Regions from separate parts of the Paenibacillus sp. FSL W8-0439 genome, predicted to be linked through region 1. Evidence: riboswitches for the same ligand, from Rfam matches in the RefSeq annotation. Region 1 holds a riboswitch; the other holds the start of a gene.
The links. A riboswitch is a leader RNA that binds a small molecule or an ion and turns the genes downstream of it on or off. The one in region 1 is predicted to bind FMN.
Positions count from the first base shown of each region.

Region 2: linked by a shared signal. The riboswitch ahead of ribE (riboflavin synthase) and the one ahead of MKX36_RS06195 (DMT family transporter) in region 1 are both predicted to bind FMN.

Region 1 covers NZ_JBBPAK010000001.1:1,459,531-1,468,990, forward strand. Annotated here, with positions in the region: gene MKX36_RS06175 (quaternary amine ABC transporter ATP-binding protein) at 1-753, opposite strand, end outside; gene MKX36_RS06180 (GbsR/MarR family transcriptional regulator) at 1,267-1,830, shown strand; gene MKX36_RS06185 (carboxylesterase/lipase family protein) at 1,982-3,463, shown strand; gene MKX36_RS06190 (methyl-accepting chemotaxis protein) at 3,604-5,634, opposite strand; gene MKX36_RS06195 (DMT family transporter) at 5,861-6,808, opposite strand; FMN riboswitch at 6,979-7,123, opposite strand; gene MKX36_RS06200 (ABC transporter permease) at 7,248-7,940, opposite strand; gene MKX36_RS06205 (ABC transporter ATP-binding protein) at 7,933-8,856, opposite strand; gene MKX36_RS06210 (sensor histidine kinase) at 8,959-9,460, opposite strand, start outside.
Region 2 covers NZ_JBBPAK010000001.1:3,431,677-3,441,136, forward strand. Annotated here, with positions in the region: gene MKX36_RS14745 (segregation and condensation protein A) at 1-326, opposite strand, end outside; gene ribH (6,7-dimethyl-8-ribityllumazine synthase) at 500-964, opposite strand; gene ribB (3,4-dihydroxy-2-butanone-4-phosphate synthase) at 994-1,677, opposite strand; gene ribE (riboflavin synthase) at 1,752-2,417, opposite strand; FMN riboswitch at 2,748-2,920, opposite strand; gene MKX36_RS14765 (IDEAL domain-containing protein) at 2,989-3,456, opposite strand; gene MKX36_RS14770 (thiamine pyrophosphate-dependent enzyme) at 3,676-5,964, opposite strand; gene MKX36_RS14775 (2-oxoacid:acceptor oxidoreductase family protein) at 5,964-6,977, opposite strand; gene MKX36_RS14780 (peptidylprolyl isomerase) at 7,233-7,667, opposite strand; gene lysA (diaminopimelate decarboxylase) at 7,830-9,197, opposite strand; gene MKX36_RS14790 (spore germination protein) at 9,308-9,460, opposite strand, start outside.

The DNA.
Region 1 (9,460 bases):
AATTTCTTCCGGTGTACCAATTTGTACGACCACTCCGTCCCGCATCAATGCAATCCGGTCACCAATCCGCAGCGCTTCATCCAGATCATGGGTGATAAAGACAATCGTTTTCTTCATTTTATCTTGAAGCTCCAGCAGCTCATCTTGCATGTCACGGCGAATGAGAGGGTCCAATGCGCTGAATGCTTCATCCATCAGGAGAACTTCAGGGTCATTTGCCAACGCTCGTGCCAACCCGACACGCTGCTGCATACCGCCACTCAACTCATCGGGCATTTTATCGCCCCAGTTTTTAAGACCAACCAGTTCCAGCGCTGTTTGTGCCTTTTCCTGGCGTTGTGCTTTATCTACCTTTTGAATTTCAAGACCGTATTCTACATTTTCCAATACAGTCCGATGTGGGAACAGGGCGAACTTTTGAAAAACCATGCTGATGGTTTTACGACGAACCTCGCGGAGTTGTTCTTTGTTCATCTTACGGAGATCTTTGCCGTGGACCAGAATTTCACCGGAGGTAGGCTCAATCAAGCGATTTAGCATTCGCACCAAAGTGGACTTGCCGCTACCTGATAACCCCATAATTACGAAAATTTCACCTTGCTTAATTTGCATGTTGGCCTTGTTAACACCAACAGTAATCTGTTTTTCTTTGGCCAGCTTTTCTTTGCCCCAGCCTTGCTCCAGGAGCGGAACACCTTGCTCTGCGTGAGGACCAAAGAGTTTGCTGACATTTTTGACTTCCAAAATCGTCATACATACACCTCTTCTTTCTATACTTTGCTTGGTATTAACCCCATGTTGCATGATGGATTGAGTATAAAAATCATAATTCTGTACATCCTGAACGGTTAATGACAAAATTAATTGTAACAGAAGCATCACTTACATTTCAAACAAAAAAACTGTTCGTAAAGTACGTACAGAAAAAACTGTACAAACTTTCCTTCGATATGCTCCTTCGTTCTTTAGAATGCTCAAACATTCGGAACTTTACAACCGATAGTGCTTTTTTTAAAATAGACAATGAAATATGACCATAACAAAAAGATTTATGTATATCCATAATTTTAAAAGTTTACTATCATTAGCAATTTTGCGAATTATGATTTTGAACGATCGTGCTGTTGTAATATAGACAGAAGCTTTGCTTTTGAAACATTTCATTCGTATTGAAAGATTTCATATATTGCGTCAAAGCTAATCCTTTACGGGTAAGTCGTTCATACTAGGTTGTGCAAAATGCTCTAAAATTAGGAGGTTGCAAGCATGAGCTTGTACCAGTTAGGTGATGAGCAGCAGGCGTCGCTGCAAAAAATTCGCAAACGTGTCATAGAAGCTATAGGTAAAAACATGGACCTATATGGGATCACTCTGTCTGCGGGGCATTTGTACGGTTTGCTTTTTTTTGCGGATAAACCGATGACGCTGGATGAGATGGGCCGTGAAATGGAAATGAGCAAAACGAGCATGAGTACAGGAGTTCGAACGTTGTTGGATCTGAAAATGGTGAACAAGGTATGGAGCAAAGGCTCACGCAAGGACTTGTATGAAGTCGAGTATGACTGGTATCAAACCTTTACTGACTTCTTCGCTATTAAATGGAGAAAAGCAGTAGAAACAAATTTACTCGTACTGCGCAAAGCCATTGAGGAACTGGACAAATTGATGGCACAGGGTGAAGAATACGAGGAATTTAAGACCATTCTTCAGCAAGACCGTATGAAAATGAAGCAGGCCGTGGCTTATTACAAGTGGCTAGACCGATTGATTGATTCGATGGAAAGCGAAGAAATTTACAAGCTGATTCCGAAAGAAGAGGTTCGGGATTAAGCAAGATCCACTCATTCTGTCTACAAAATGCCGGAGCGCAAAAGCGCTTCCGGTATTTTTTGGTTTGGTCCTGCGCAAAGGGTATAATAGAGATATGTAAAGATTGATAGTATACCGTTATGTTGAACATACAAAATAAAGGAGGTTCATGATGGAGAGTAATACAGTACATACTCGTCTAGGTCAATTACGTGGAGAAACGGGGAATGGATATCATGTGTGGAAAGGTATTCCATATGCGCAGCCTCCTGTTGGAAAACTTCGTTTTCACGGACCACAGCCTTTGGAGCCTTGGGAGGGTGTACGGGCTGCGACGAGTTTCGGACCCATCTGTCCGCAACCCATGCCCTCCGCTGAAAGTATGACCGGAAATCTGGTGGAACCGCCGCAGCAGTCTGAGGATTGCTTGTATCTGAACATTTGGACACCGGCTTCGAAGGCTCCTGAGAAGGGACGTCCGGTGCTGGTGTGGATTCATGGCGGTGCCTTTGTCACCGGGTCTGGGATTATACCTTTATATGACGGGGAACGCATGGCGAAGAATGGCAATGTTGTTGTAGTTACGATCAATTATCGGTTAGGACCGTTAGGATTTTTGCATTTGACTCCAAAGGGAAATGGGCTGACCTCAAATGCCGGACTGTTGGATCAAATTGCTGCGCTGGAATGGGTTCGGGATCATATATCTGCCTTTGGCGGCAACCCGGACGAAGTAACGGTGTTCGGTGAATCGGCAGGCGCGATGAGTATTGCCGCTCTATTGGCGATGCCAGCCGCTGAGGGGCTGTTCCAGCGTGCAATTTTGCAAAGTGGAGCATCGCAGGTGTTGCCAGCTGCACAGGCTGAGCAAGTGGCGGCTGTGTATTTGCAGCAACTGGGTGTGGACACTCAGCATCCTGAGCGATTGTTTACGCTGCCGACAGAAGCGCTGATGCTCGCTATGGCCAAAACACATGAAGTCATCGGACCAGGAATGGCGATGATTTATCAACCCGTTGTGGACGGGGTGACCTTGCCAGATGTACCCCTGTCTGCAATCGCCCAAGGTTCAGCAAAACAGGTATCTGTTATGATTGGAACGAACTTGCATGAAGGGAACTATTTTATCCGCAAAGAATCCCATCTGATGAACAAGCTAACAGCACGTCAGGCATTGGAAATGATGACAGGTATGTCCGACATTGGCGACCTGATAGAACCTTTTCCAGTTACTATTGAGGGACAGGCACAAATGTTGACTGATCTCATTTTTTGGCGTCCGGCGTTGGCTCTTGCCGCTGCACAGTCGGTGTATGCATCGGTATGGATGTACCGTTTTGATTGGACACTGCCGGGCCATCCTACCTTTGGACAAGCGGTTCACGGTGCAGAAATTGCTTTTGTTTTCGATAATCTGAAGCTGCTGGGTAAGCTGGGATTAGAGATTCAACCTTCCATGGAGAAGCTTGCTCATGATATGCAGCAGGCATGGGTTGCTTTTGCACGGGATGGGGAGCCTATGCTACCTGAGCGAGCATGGCCGATGTACGACAGGCAACAGCGAGCTACAGCCATTTTTCATCAGGATATTATGGTGGAACATGATCCAGAAGGGGATAGACGCCGCCAGCTAACGGGGCAGATGAGCATATAGGTAAGTACGAGGCATCGTCTAAAGGAATCAACGAAAAAGCCTTCGCCCGTATTTTGTATGCGGGCGAAGGCTTTTGTTAGTAAACAGATACAGTACTGCTGAGCTTTCGTTGGTGAAAATTTCAATAATAGCTGTGGAAGCTAAATCTTAAATCGCTTAACAAGCTCTTGCAGATCCTGTGCCATGTTGGACAACTCCTGTGAGGAAGAGGCGATTTCCTCCATGGCTGCCATTTGCTCTTGAGCGGCAGCAGAGGTTGTCTGCGAACTGTCCGCCGAATTGCGGGATAGGCTTGCCAAATGGGTGACAGTGGCGGAAACTTCCTCTGTACTGGCTGAGATTTGTTCAGCAGCAGCGGACACACTTTGAATTTGTTCCACGATATGAGAAGTAGAGCGTTCAATATTCGTAAAAGCACCTTCTGCATCTTGGCTGATTCGTAATCCTTCACCTACCTGATTACGAACATTACCGTTCATCGTAGCGGTAGAGCGTTGAATCAAATCGAGCATCTGCGTAATGATCTGACTGATGGAATCGGCGCTTGCCTTGGACTGTTCCGACAGCTTGCGTACCTCTATAGCGACTACAGCAAATCCACGTCCAGCTTCGCCTGCTCTGGAGGCTTCAATAGATGCGTTCAGGGACAATAAGTTAGTTTGCTTGGCAATGGCAGCTATAGCCGCATTCATTTGCTTCGCATCGTCCGAGAGCTGGGATAGCTCATCCATCAGGCTAGCCGTTTGGCTTACAGCTTCCAAAATGCGGTCCATTTGTGTCCGCACATGGCTGATCATTTGACTGCCTTGAGCTACGTCCTGCTCGGTTTGTCCTGCTGAATCCACGATGGAGCTTGCCGATTCGGCAATCGTGCTGACACCCTTCGCCATTTCTTCAACAGCATTGGCGGTTTGCTCGGATGCCTCGGCGCTGGTCACTGCATTTTCCGCGGATTCCATAACTGTTTCCGCTACGTGTTGTACGGACTCCGTCGTTTGCTCTGTGCTCTCCTTGATTATCAGGGAAGAGGAAGCAAGACGGGAGGAGGTTTGGTTGACTTCGGAGACCATTGAATGCAAGGAATGCGTCATCTGGTCAAAATTCTGTGCCAGCTCGCCGAACTCGTCCTTTCTAGACAGATTAACACGTTCGGTCAGATTTCCATCACGGACGATCCGTGTTCCTGCTTGCAGCTTTTTGAGTGGGATCAGGAATGAGCGGACCATAAGCACTATGATGATCGCAGCGGCCAGTATGGAAATAACAATTACAATCAGGCTTTGCTTCAGAATCGGTTGGGCTGCATCACTATAATCCTCCAGATCCGATAGTGCAACAATGTTCCAGCCAGTGAGAGGGTCCTTAAGTGTAAAGGCCAGTACGTCCCGATTCATAAATTGAATTTGCGACACGGAAGGAGTATCATTTTCTCCGGTTGCCGCCACTTCGGGAAGTCCCTCCATGGTGTCAGCCGGTTTTTTGCCTGTCTTGGTAAAGGCTGTTCCAGTCCCAGATACAATTTTATGATCAGAATCAACAATGATGAGTCCTCCGCGTTCGCCTATCTTAACAGACTGCAGACTGTCCCCCATCTTGTCCAGATTCAAAGCCAATGCAACAGCCCCTTCACCGTTCTTCAGCGTTGCCGATACATTAACTACTAGGTTCCCTGTCGTAACGCTGGCAACTGGAACACCGACAAATATGTTGCCCTTATGTAGCATCGCGTTTTTGTACCATTTTCTCTCCCTAGGATCATAATCAGCCTCCTTTTTTATCGGAGAACGGATATATTCTCCTTTCGCATTGCCGAGGAGCGCGGCATCTAACTCAGGATGAGCTTTGACGATGTCATCCAACTTTTTCTGAAGGGCTTCTTGGTTGGAACCAATGGAATCAGATTCGATTTCACTGGTAAGCACGTCTACGTCTTTTATAATCGGTGCCACATACTGATTAACATTGCTTCGGATCAGATACAGATTCGTGTTTACGGAAGCAGCCATCTGCTGACTGAGCTGTGTCGTGGCCCCCTGGTAAGAAAAGTATCCAATAAGTACGCTTGGAATCAATAACACAGCCAAAAAAGATATTATTAATTTTGTCCTCATTAAATAAAACTGCCTGAGAAACCTGTTCCACCACGGAACTGTTTGTTTTGCTTTAGTCATCGTTTTTTCTCCTCTGTGTCAGATGATCACTACATAGTTTTATTCGACATAAATCGACTAATTTTATAGATGTAATCTTTAAAAACGAGGAATAGTACACTTTTTTTGAGAAAATAGGTCTTAGGAACTGATGTTAATATGAATATGAATACATAAAAAGCCAAATCAGAGATGCAAAAGCATCTTCACGATTTGGCTTGGATGAGCATGAAAGAAGATTAAGCTATTAATTTTTCTGCTGACGAGAAATCATAAAGAGTGTAATCCAGATCAGCATAAAACCAGTCAATTGCGCTACGGTAACGATTTGCTGGAAAGCGATCCAGTTAATTACGACACCAACCATGGGGAAGCTCAATTCTGCCATCGTAGCATAAGAAGCTTTGGTTGTACTTAAGCCTTTGTAATACAGTAATAAACTCAGAAGACCCGGAAGCAATGCTTGCAGCAGCAAGTTGATCATTACAGCTGCGGCCGCCCATGTACCTGTAGGCATATTCCACGGAGCATGCTCCACCGAGGTGAGAACAATGAGCAGAGGGAGCGCCACCATGAAGCGGAGGGAGGTTACCGTCTCATATTTCATCGAACGAAGCAAGTAGCTACCCATAACGGTCGAACCGCCCCACAGAACCGCTGCACCTAGTGCGAGCAGACTACCAACGTGAACAAAATCATGAACATGCCCAAAGGGAAGCGACCAACCGAAGGTCAAAAGATACGTTCCGAACAGAGCGATGACAATTAATATTCCAAAATGACGCGGTAGCATTTCCTTCAATATAACGCGGGCCAGAATAATAGCAACCAAAGGCTGAAGCTTCTGGAGCAAAAGAACTGCATTCAGATCACCGTTGCTGAGTGCCATGGTGAAAATCACACTGGCCAGTGCCGAGCCGCCCCACGAGACGAACAAAATAGCGAAAACCTGACGAAATCGTATCGTTTTGAGCTCCTCACGATGCTTCCACAGCATCGGCGTCAGAGCGATAAAGAGCAGCACATGCTCCATCAGTACGATTTGTGCTGAGGTGAATGACTTTAACAAAATAATACGAAACAACGGGTCTGCACCCCACAAGGCTGCTCCGATCGCGACTAGCCAAAAACCGCTTTTCATGTGGGAGCTACGATCAAAACCTTTGGATGATAGTACAGTTGATGATTGACTCATACTTATTTAGCTCCTTGCGAATACAGGACCGGTGGCACAAAAACCCCCGTCCATGGCGAAAGCCATGCAAGACGGGGGTTGATCAAATAAACTTGCCGTTTGATACAAGTTAAATGAAGTTACTGCAAAACTATAGCGCAGCATTCATTCACTTTGCGGCATGTTCATACTTCGATCTTCTTCCATCCGGACTTTACCGTCGGCTTTGGCATCTCACCAAATCAGTCCGTATCCTGTTGCCAGATACAGAGTCGCGGGCTTAGCTCCATGAGCCATACCGCCGGTTGGGAATCTCACCCTACCCCGAAGATCCTTATTCCGTTTTTTAATTTCTCCTATAGGATATACCTGTTTTAGAATGAAGTCCAGTGAAAAATGTGTGTATATCTAACAAGGATTTTCATCTTTTTTTGAAAGCGTTCCACTAAAATCTATATTACTAAGCAATATCCTTATACTCAATGCGCCGAATTGCCGCATAAGCCACAATCATTCCCAGCACAGAGAAGCTGATTTGCACGGGGGCAATGGAGCTAAGTGTAGCGCCGTTATTATTGGAGAAAAGCAAGGCTACAACCAGAATTGAGGTCACAATAGTCGTGGGTACTGAGTATCTTCGCATTCCCATATACAGCGGAACCAATCCCATAAAGCTGGCGGCCACGGCATTGATTAGCGTCCGCGCGGATTGTTCGGCCAGTATGGAAAGAGTAAGCTTATCCGGTACAATCATGATAAACTGGTTGAGCAAATGAATCGCAGCCGTAATGATGATTTCCGATATAACAACAGACAAGAACGTAAACAGCAGCACAATCAAGAGTTTGGCGATCATCAGCTTTTGACGATGAATCGGATACATGAACAAGATTGTAATCGATTTGGACTTAAATTCTCCTACAATAAAACGGCATAGCAGAACGGAGGCAAATACAATAAATGTGGCTCTCACCATATTGTCCATGAGATCAAGAAGCTGAGCGTACTGTGTAAATTCGGGTACTCCTTCATTTTGGCTATCCAGCGCAATAATACAGAGCAACCCCAAAATACAGGCGTTGGCGATCAGTGCTGAACGGATATAACCCGCCAGATGAAGCTTTTTCATCTCCAACTGTATTAATCTAAGCATGGGGCTCACCTCCATGTAACAGACGTAAAAAGTAGTCTTCCAGCGTACTGCTTTTCTGATGAATGGAATCGACTTCTACATCATTTAAAATGAGCGTTTTCGTAATTTGCTTCTGCGGTACACTCATATCGTAAATACGTATACTCTGTTCATTGAGTACCTTTATATTATTCAGACTCAGATGATGGGAGAGGACGTAGGCCGCTTTTTTACAATCGTTGGTCGTAAATTCGATGTATTCTGTATTGGTATCCCGTACCTGTTCCATCGAAACTTCCTCAATCAGCCGTCCGTGATTAATCACGCCTATTGTATCCGCAATCTGCTCTATTTCCGCTAAAATATGACTGGATACGAGCAGCGTCATCCCATATTCCTTGCATAACATGTGGAATAACTGCCGAATTTCCTTAATTCCCACTGGGTCCAGACCATTAATTGGTTCATCCAAAATGAGTAGCTCTGGCTTGGTCGCAATGGCTCGGGCAATCCCGAGACGCTGCTTCATTCCTAGTGAAAAGTCTTTTACTGGCTTGTCACCCGCATTCCGCAAGTTCACTAATTCTAGCGCATCCCGGACAGCCTGTTTATTATAATAGCCCATGTATTCACAATGAAGTTCGAGATTTTGCTGAGCCGTCAGTCTATCATAAAAAATCGGGTATTCAATAATCGAACCTATCCGTCCGAGCAGATGATAAGACTGTGGCGTTAGCTTTTCACCGAACAGTTCAATCTCACCCGATGTCGGCTTGAGCAGGTTGGTAATCATTTTCATGATCGTTGTCTTGCCTGCCCCATTGGGACCGAGAAAGCCATAGGTTTCCCCCTTGCGCACATTCATACTGACCCCTGCTATAATTTCATTGCCCTTCATGGCTTTGGTCAGATGATGTGTACGTATTATGTAAGTCATGGGTGTTCTCCCTTCGTATACTGTTGATAATTCAAGAATACAGGGCGAAATGTTCATTTTTCTTTCGTAATCCTTACAAATTTATTAAGTTGAGCAGCTCGCTTAATAGTTGATCTTCTTCAAGGTAAAAGAGAAGACGGTCTGCTCATAAGGTTTGCTGGTCAATTGCATCTCTCCATTCATGCATTCAACCAGGCGCTTGGCAATCGTAAGACCCAGTCCACTGCCCTGTACCGCCTTATTACGGGAATCCTCAAGTGTGTACATGCGTTCAAAAACCTTATCCTGCTCCGGCTCCTGTATGCCTTTTCCACGATCCCACACTTCTATACGCACTGTATCCTGCTGTTCTGACAGCGTCAGGCCTAGCGTTCGACCCTCTGCCCCGTAGCGAATGGCATTTGAAATCAGATTGCTCAGCACCCGCCCAATGGCTCCTTCGTTCCCCAAGGCATAAATGGGATGCTCCGGAATGTCAATATGTACCGTAAAACCCTGAGCCGTCAGCAGATCATAAAACTCCAAAATGCTGCGTCTGCACAGTTCTCCTATCTCCAGTCGGGTCAGTGGAATATCCGTATCGTTGGCTTCCAGCTTCGCCAAA
Region 2 (9,460 bases), 2.0 Mb from region 1:
TTACGATACTCCACCAGCTTGCGAACCAGTTCCTCGCGTGGATCATAGTCTTCTTCTTCATAAAAATCCAAATCGTCATATTCCATCACAGGTGGCTTGGGAAGCAACAATTTACTCTTAATGGACAAGAGCGTCGCCGCCATCACTAGAAACTCGCTTGTAATGTCCAGCTCCAGCTCCTGCATACTGTGCAAAAAAGCCATGTACTGATCAGTAATATCGCTAATCGGGATATCCTGAATGTCGATCTCGGCTTTATCAATCAGATGCAACAGTAGATCCAGTGGACCCTCGAATGTTTCCAGCTTGTAATTTACGACTGTCAATGTGCTTCCCCCTGCCTTACTCCAATCATCATTCAACAATACCTTTCCCCATTAGCACTTATGCTCTACGTTATCAATCCCTCTTTCTGTAGTATATACGTCATCGCCTTGCTTAACAATCTAATCCCTTTTCCACTTTGCAGTTTATGCCGTTCTTTCAGCCATTTATATCATTAGAACTGCTTACCGAGATTGGCCATTTCAATCGCAGCCAGCGCAGAATCCCAACCTTTATTACCAGCCTTTGTACCTGCCCGTTCTATGGCCTGCTCAATATTTTCCGTAGTCACTACACCAAAAATAATAGGGATACCCGTTTTCAGACTGCTTGCCGCCACACCCTTGGCAACTTCATTGCAGACGATATCATAGTGTGAAGTAGAACCACGGATAACCGTGCCAAGCGTAATGACAGCATCATACTTTCCACTTGCGGCCATTTTTTGTGCAATAAGCGAAATTTCAAATGCACCCGGCACCCACGCTACATCAATTTCATCTTCCTGTGCACCATGTCGTTGAAGTGCATCAAGTGCACCGCTCAACAATTTGCTTGTAATAAATTCATTAAATCTGCCCACCACAATACCATACTTCAAACCATTCGATACGAGATTACCTTCCAGAAAACGTGCCATGCTTATCAACCTCTCTTTTTTAAAATTATTTACAATGACAAACGACGACGGTAGTCGATTAAATGCTGAATGCTAATCAGCTTCAATTGATGTCGCTTGGCGATCACGACCAAATCAGGTAAGCGGGCCATCGAACCATCTTCCTTTATAATTTCGCAAATGACCCCGGCAGGCTTAAAGCCGCTGAGTCGGGCCAGATCGACAGCCGCTTCAGTATGACCGGCACGCTGCAAGACCCCACCATCGCGAGCAATTAGCGGGAACATGTGACCAGGTTTGCGAAAATCGCTTCCCATGATTGCTTCGTCGGCTAAGGCACGAACAGTCAAAGAGCGCTCGGCCGCTGAAATCCCCGTTGTTGTCTTCATATGATCTACCGATACCGTAAAGGCGGTACCGTGAAAATCTGTGTTTTGCTCTACCATAGGATGCAATTCCAATGCCTTGGCTCGGTGCTGTGTGATCGGCACACAGACCAATCCGCGACCTTCTGTAATCATGAAATTGATCACCTCGGGCGATGCTTTTTCAGCCAAAGCGATAAAGTCGCCTTCATTTTCCCGCTGTTCATCATCCACTACAATAACGACTTTGCCGTTCTTTAAATCCTCCAATGCTTCTTCGATGGAATCCAATCGAATCTCTTCGTCGTGGTGCAACTCATCCTGCTCCATGATGTTTGTCGTTGCACTTGTTTGGATGCCTCTATCCATAACCCTCTCCTCCTTATGTCTTGTGTCACGAATGCTCCTGAACCAATTTTTCTATTATTCTGTAACAGGCTGTATCAGGCAAAGCCGTGTTTCGCCAAATAGTCCAAACTAAGTGGGGCTTGATCGGCTCTCTCCATCGACGCTGAACCTCTGTAATGTAAAAGTTGCTCCACATATTTGCCCAATATATCGCATTCAATATTCACGGTATCTCCCTCACGTTTGGCTTTTAAGGCCGTTTCGGCTAAGGTGTGGGGTATAATAGATACAGCAAAGCTATTTCTCGTCCGCTGCGCGACTGTGAGGCTGATACCATCAATTGTAATTGACCCTTTGAGAAGAACATATTTAAATAATGCTTGATCAGAAGGCTCAACTTCGAACACTACCGCATTCTGCTCTGATGTCACTCCGCGAATCGTACCCGTCCCGTCCACATGTCCCTGTACGATATGTCCTCCGAATCTTCCACTCGCCGCCATCGCCCGCTCCAAATTGACTCGACTGCCGGATCTGAGTTCCCTTAGATTACTGCTGCGAAAAGTCTCAGGCATCACATCAACCTTAAAATCTTTAGTACCAATCTGTATTGCCGTCAGGCAAACACCATTCACCGAGACACTGTCGCCTATTTTCAAATCGTCCAATACCACAGAACCCGAAATACCCAGCACCATCGCTTCACCACTTTTGGATATACTTTGAATGCGACCCACTTCCTCGACCAATCCGGTAAACATACTTTCACTCCTTTCCACTACATTTCAGTTTATCCCTAATTCATCAGCTGTAAGCGCAAATAACCCCCAGTCAGGATTCAATCCGTCATGGGGGTGATGAGAGTCACATATGTAGTATACAAGCGCAGTTCATACATGTATTAAAATGACATGAAATCATAGGTCTGCCAAAAGAAAGCATGATGACAATACAGCCAATTACGCTCAGAACACTATCGAAAAGAAAGCTTAATAAAAGCTGTCGTCCGATGCTGTCCTACAACGAAATAAGCCGTACTTACTTTTACGTATGCTAAAAATTGGCACATGTCACGTCATGCACATGCGCTTCGTATCCTTCTCCCATCCAGACTATACTGTCGGTCCCGGAATTGCACCAGGTCCACCTTCTGCTGATTGTTCAGCATCCGGGTCACGGACTAAGCCATGCTGTGTTCTCAGAAGCGATTCACAAACATGTCATCACCGCCGGTGGGGAATTTCGCCCCGCCCCGAAGGATCTTGCTCTTATTTAATTGAATTAACATTAAACTTGTTACGTATATTAGCACCGACTTCTAAAAAAAGCAAATTATCTAATCGAAGCTCCTGCTTTGCTTTTGACATATTGAGTGGAGAGTTCCTCAAACCAGGTTTTATCATTCATATGAAGCGCCAGGTCAATCAGATCGGCCAGTTCGTCGACTCCAAGCTGCGTATCATGATCAAAGGTAATGACAGCTGAAGCAACAGGTCCTCGCTCTCCCTCAGAACATGCTTCATAATCCAGTCTTACATCCACATGCCCATCAATAAACTCGCATTTTAGAAAATAAATAATTTCACACATTAAAATAGGGCGCACTTGTGTTTCTAACACGCAATCCATCACCTTGGCAGAATAATGCTGGTTCGTCAGCGTGAATTTGTGTTCTGTTGCCGCCAGCGATGCCCGTCCAAAATCATCCGTAAACTTGAGTTCCACTGGCGTGATGTTCATAACCTTGGGGATTTGCTTCTTTATAATTTCAATTATTTCAACTGTGTTCAGCTTAATCATTACCTGCACCTCATTGCATCTTAAAATTCAGAAGAAGACTTTATAACATACCTTCTATAGGCCTCCACTCCTATATCGGAAATCATTACCTGTTTTTTTATGCTTCAACCCATAAACGCAAAAAAAGATTCCTGGCGCAGCAAGCGCTAGGAATCTCAATCGAACCGGTGCCGAAACAGCGGCTAACAATGTTACACGATTATTATGCAAAAAACAGAATTATAACTCCGAAATTTCATGTTTCTTTTTCAGGATAGTCCAGCGACGCTCAATCTCCTGCTCAAAGGTAGCCAGCGTTGCTTCCTCTTTGAGAAGATGCTTCGTTTTACCCATTAATTTTAGCCATTCTGCGGCTGGAACCCGTTTTCCCTTGTCTTCCGGATTGTACGTAATCGTCGTGCTCCCTTGCTCGATTTCGTACAAAGGAAAGAAGCAAGACTCGACTGCGGCGCCCACGATGCTAGTACCCAATCTGTCTTCGGATTTCCAGTTGAGTGGGCAGGCGCACAGAATTTTACCATATGCCGTACCCACGTTGTTGGCGTACCATTGAGCCTTGGCGGCTTTGCGCAGCATATCCTGCGGATGACTTTCGGCTGCTGTAAAGGCATACGGGATGTTACAGGCGGCCATAATTTGCACAGTATCCTTATGATGCCCTTGTTTCCCTTTTTGCATTTTCCCTACACCCGACGTACTCGTCATATGCCCCATTGGAGTGGAGTACGATTGCTGAGAGCCTGTATTCATGTATCCCTCGTTATCATATTCCAGCATGATCAGTTTATGGTTACGCAGAGCCGCACCAATCGCAGAACCCATACCAATATCCATCCCGCCGTCACCACTGATCATGATAAAGGTCGGATCATCCGACATCTCAATTTCATTACGTCGCTTCATCTCCATGTAAGCTTCCAGCGCTCCTGAAAGGGTAGCGGCCCCGTTTTGAAAAAGATTATGGATCATCGGTTGCTTGTGTGATGTGTATGGGTACCCTGTCGTCACCACATATACGCAGCCAGTCTGGAACAGTACAACAATGTCGCCTTCAATCCCTTTAAAAAACAGTTCTAGTGCAGACAAGGCTCCACAACCAGGACAAGCCCCATGACCCGGAGTAAGACGGCGTGGTTTGGTTGTTAACGAACGCAGAGGTGGTACCTTGACTTTGAGCTTCCCGGTTGCCTCGTCCGGCGTAACCTGAATCAGACCCGTACGGTATGCATTGCCACGTGGTGGCTGCATGACTTGCGGCATCACCTTGTCCGCTGAACCCGGATTAATCCCGTAATAATCAAAGGGCTTCTCCGCTCGTCCAGCCTCTGCCGCCTCAATCGCAAGCTGGAAGAACGCCTCTGCATCTTCCGCATAAAAATCCTTTCCTCCCAAGCCAAAGATACGGCTCAATACGAGGGTTTGATTCAGTGGGTCCTCCTGCAACGCCGCCTTAATTTCGTGCGTCAAATTACCGCCATCTGATCCGTACGAATCTGCACGTTCACCCACCAACAACGCCTTGACATGGCGCAACGCCTCCCGCAGTTGTGCGGCTGGAAACGGCCGGATAATATTCGGACGAATCACACCAGCTTTAATGCCACGCGCACGGAGTTGATCCGCCACATCCTTGGCCGATTCAGCCGCCGAATTCAGCAGAAATACCGCAACCTCAGCATCCTCCATATGATACAGGTCCAAAATCGGATATTCCCGACCGGATAAAGCAGCATATTCTGCTGCTACCTGCTCATATACTCCTTCTGAAAGCCTCAACGCTTCGGACAGTTGAACGTGATTATTCGTCAGGTCATCACCGTTCATATGCGCACCCACAGTGACAGGATGATCAAAATCCGTAATATTCGGATAATTCAGGTTCGGATTGGGGCCTACAAAATCGCGCACGGTCTCTGCATCGGCAAAATATTGCACTTTACGTTTTTGATGAGATGTATAAAAACCGTCGTATGCGACCATTACAGGCAACCGTACATCGCTATGCTCTGCGATTTTCAGGGCTATGATGTTCATATCATACACAGCCTGCGGCGTACTTGCCGTCAAAATGACCCAGCCTGTATTCAAACCATAATACAGGTCCGAATGATCCCCCCGAATATCCAAGGGACCACTGACAGCTCTTGTCACCAGGTTCATAACCATAGGGAAACGGGTACCTGACTGAACAGGCAACTGCTCCAGCATGTACAGGAAACCTTGCGAACTGGTGGCGTTCACAACCCGCGCTCCAGCTGCCGCAGCTCCATAACAAATCCCTGCCGATCCGTGTTCTCCATCGGCTGCAACCAGTTTAATATTATGCTGACCACGCGTTTTCATTTGATCCAGATACTGCGCTACCTCGGTCGATGGAGTGATCGGGAAATATCCCATCATATGATAATTGATCTGCGCAGCCGCCGTAGCTGCCATTTCATTACCGGATTCGAACGTTGTCACTTGTGCGGCGCCCGTCTGTTTGAGTTCCTCCTCCAGTTTTGCCATTACGCACGCCCTCCTTCATATACCGGAAATTGGTGGGCAACACGATGCTGCTCCGCCCAGCCCCATTGCTCGCGACGCGAGCTTAACGCCCCCGATGGGCAAATATCTACACATTTCAGACATCCTTTGCAATACTGGTAATCAATCCCTTGCAAAAACGGCATCATTCTTCCGCGTTTGTCTGCTTGCTCTTCCCATACAAAACAGTAATCCGGGCAGATCGAATCACACTTGGCACAATGGGTACATTTATCAGCTTCATATTCAGGCACATAACCCTGACGTGAACCACTAACATCTCTCGTCATACTGTTTCCCTGAGTCGCAATAACGCCTCCCAGTAATTGCGTTTCGTACCCCAGCAAAGGCTGCGGACGTTCAAAAACCCGATCCTGCGCGTCATCCGTAACCGGATATACGTGTAGTTCCATTTCCTCAAATCCACGGTTAAACGTACGCAGATTAGGTTCTACCAACTGTGGATTTTTCTTTTCAAAGGTACTGCGTATAACCGATCTCATTGCTTCCGGATCTAAGAAATCACAGACACGGAACAAGGCCCCCAGCATGGACGTATTCAATTTGGTTCGCTCTTCCAGTGCGATCCCCATTGCATCGACCACTGCTAATGTACCGGATACCAGTCCCAAATCAGCCCGTATTTCTTCTGCCGGACGTGTGGAATTGACCACTACAATCCCATCCGCTGGCAGTCCGCTGATCACATTTACCGTTTTGTATAATGTTTCATGGAAAATGCCTACCACATGCGGTTGCTCAATCGGACTGTGATCCCGAATATCCACCTCCGGCTCACAAAAGCGAACAAAGCTTTTAACCGGACTTCCCTTCTTTTCCGAACCATAGGATGAGAAATTTGAAGCATTCAGCCCTAGACCAAGCACCCCGGTTTCGGCTAACATTTTGCCAGCCAGATTAGCGCCGAGTCCACCAATGGATTCCAGCCGGATTTCAAAAAATCCGAGTCGATTTGTGCGCGTTAAAATAGACAATGTGATAAGCCCCCTTCTTTTCCAACTCTTACTGAGCTTGAATACTCATATAAAATAAATGGAAAATGCATTCTTATGAAAAGGCTATCACAACACTTACTTTTCGAATGTGATCTTACGCACTGTAATACCTACGTGATTGTAAAAATCAGCAAACCGTCAAACAAAAGACAACAAAAGCCGCTCTGTCCAAAGACAGAACGGCTTAGATGCAACGCTATTTAAAGGAATTCATATCATACATGTAATCGTAAATTACACGTCAAATACTTTAACCTCTTTCATTTTGTCGCCTTGTTTTACAGCATCAATGAATTCCATACCTTTGGTTACTTTACCAAATACAGTATGTACTCCATCTAAATGCGGCTGTGGAGCGTAGCAAATAAAGAATTGGCTACCACCTGTGTTGCGACCTGCATGAGCCATGGACAGAACGCCTTTGGCATGCTTGGTTGTATTCGTAGCTGTTTCACAGTCAATGGTGTAGCCAGGACCGCCTGTACCATTACCGATCGGACAACCACCTTGAGCAACAAAGCCCGGGATGACGCGGTGGAAGCTCAATCCGTTATAGTAACCGCTGTTTGCCAGCTTTTCAAAGTTAGCAACGGTGTTTGGAGCTTCTTCTGGGAAAAAGTCAATTTCGACGATACCGCCGTTTTCAAGATCTATTCTACCTTTTTTCATTGTTTGTATCTCCTTTTCAACCTGTTTTGAGAACTAAATAACATCAAGTTCCAGTTTACTATGAATTGGCGCGCTTAGCAAAGCCTTGTCCAAAAAAAGGGGCCATTGTCCCCGGTCTATGATTACCGACGCAATGGCCTGCTTGATTTTAGAATTCCACAATCAGGACGAAACCGTAATCTTGGCATTGGGCTGAACCACTGAGCTGGCTTGATCACGAACCAAGCGCTGTGGCAAAACATCGTTGCGAACAATATCCTCGTAGGTTTCCCGACGCACTACCAGCTCAGCCTCACCGTTGTTGACAAATACAACTGCTGGTCGGCGTATCCGGTTATAATTGCTCGCCATGGAGTAATTATAAGCTCCGGTTGAGGCTACAGCGAGCAAGTCTCCGCTATTCGGGCGAGGCAGTTCTACATCCCAAATAAGCATATCGCCGCTCTCACAGCATTTGCCTGCAATAGACACTGTTTCTTCGTTCGCATCTTGTGCTCGATTAGCCAGCATCGCTTCATACTTGGCCTGATACAGTGCAGGACGTGGATTATCTGTCATTCCGCCGTCTACAGAAACATATTTACGAACCTGCGGAATATCCTTGATGCTTCCTACCGTATACAAGGTTGTACCTGAATCACCTACAATACTTCGTCCCGGCTCTATCCAAATTTCTGGAAGCTCATCGTAAAGTCCTGAAAAATGAGTTTTCACCGCTTCGCCGATAGCCTGTACATAGGTGGATAGTTTCAGCGGTGTGTCCTCCTCTGTATAACGGATGCCAAATCCACCACCAAGATTAATCACCTTGAAGGAAAACTGAAGCTGCTCCTTAATCTCTCTGCAAAAAGCTGCGACCCGCTCGGCAGCCATTTGGAAGCCATTGACTTCGAAGATTTGCGAACCGATATGAGAATGTACTCCCAGCAGATTAAGATGATCCAGCTTGATAGCCTGTTCCACCGCTTGACGGGCTGTACCATTCGCAATGTCAAAGCCAAATTTTGAATCTTCTTGACCTGTGGCCATATATTCATGCGTATGCGCTTCAACCCCCGGCGTAACCCGCAGTAAAATATTGACCTGTTGTCCTTTTTCAGAGGCGAGAGCCTGTAACAAATGCAATTCCATCTTGCTATCAACGACGAAGCACCCAATGTGCGCCTCTAACGCCATTTCAATTTCTTCCGGCGTCTTGTTATTGCCATGAAAATGGATTCGTTCTGCCGGGAATCCTGCTTGCAGCGCTGTGAACAGCTCTCCGCTGGAAACAACGTCAAGCGACATTCCTTCTTCAGCAGCTAAAGCGCACATGGCCATAACACAAAATGCTTTGCTTGCATAAGCCACTTGAAACTTTAAACCGGTCTCACGAAATGCTTCTATAAATTCCCGGCAACGCCGGCGGACTAACTGTTCGTCTACAATATATAGCGGCGTGCCAAAACGCTCTTTCAAAAGCGTGGTATCACATCCACCAATCTCCAAATGTCCATTGCTGTTAATTTTACTGCTTCCATGCAAATACATGTTCTGGCGCCTCTCTTTCTGGAACAAGCTAGTCATATTCCATCGAATGTTTACACCAGTATAGCAAAAAAAACATCAAGAACAATGGATTTTTATGCAGATCATTTATATTAATGCTCCTGTCCATTGCCTGAGTTCGAATCTGTGTTGGCATCCGTATGGGGCATACGCGTATTGTCCCTCGTTTTATTAAATGACGGGCGGTTAGGCGCATCAAGTACAGGCATACGGAACAAGATGGAAGCTAACGCTTTAGCATTAAA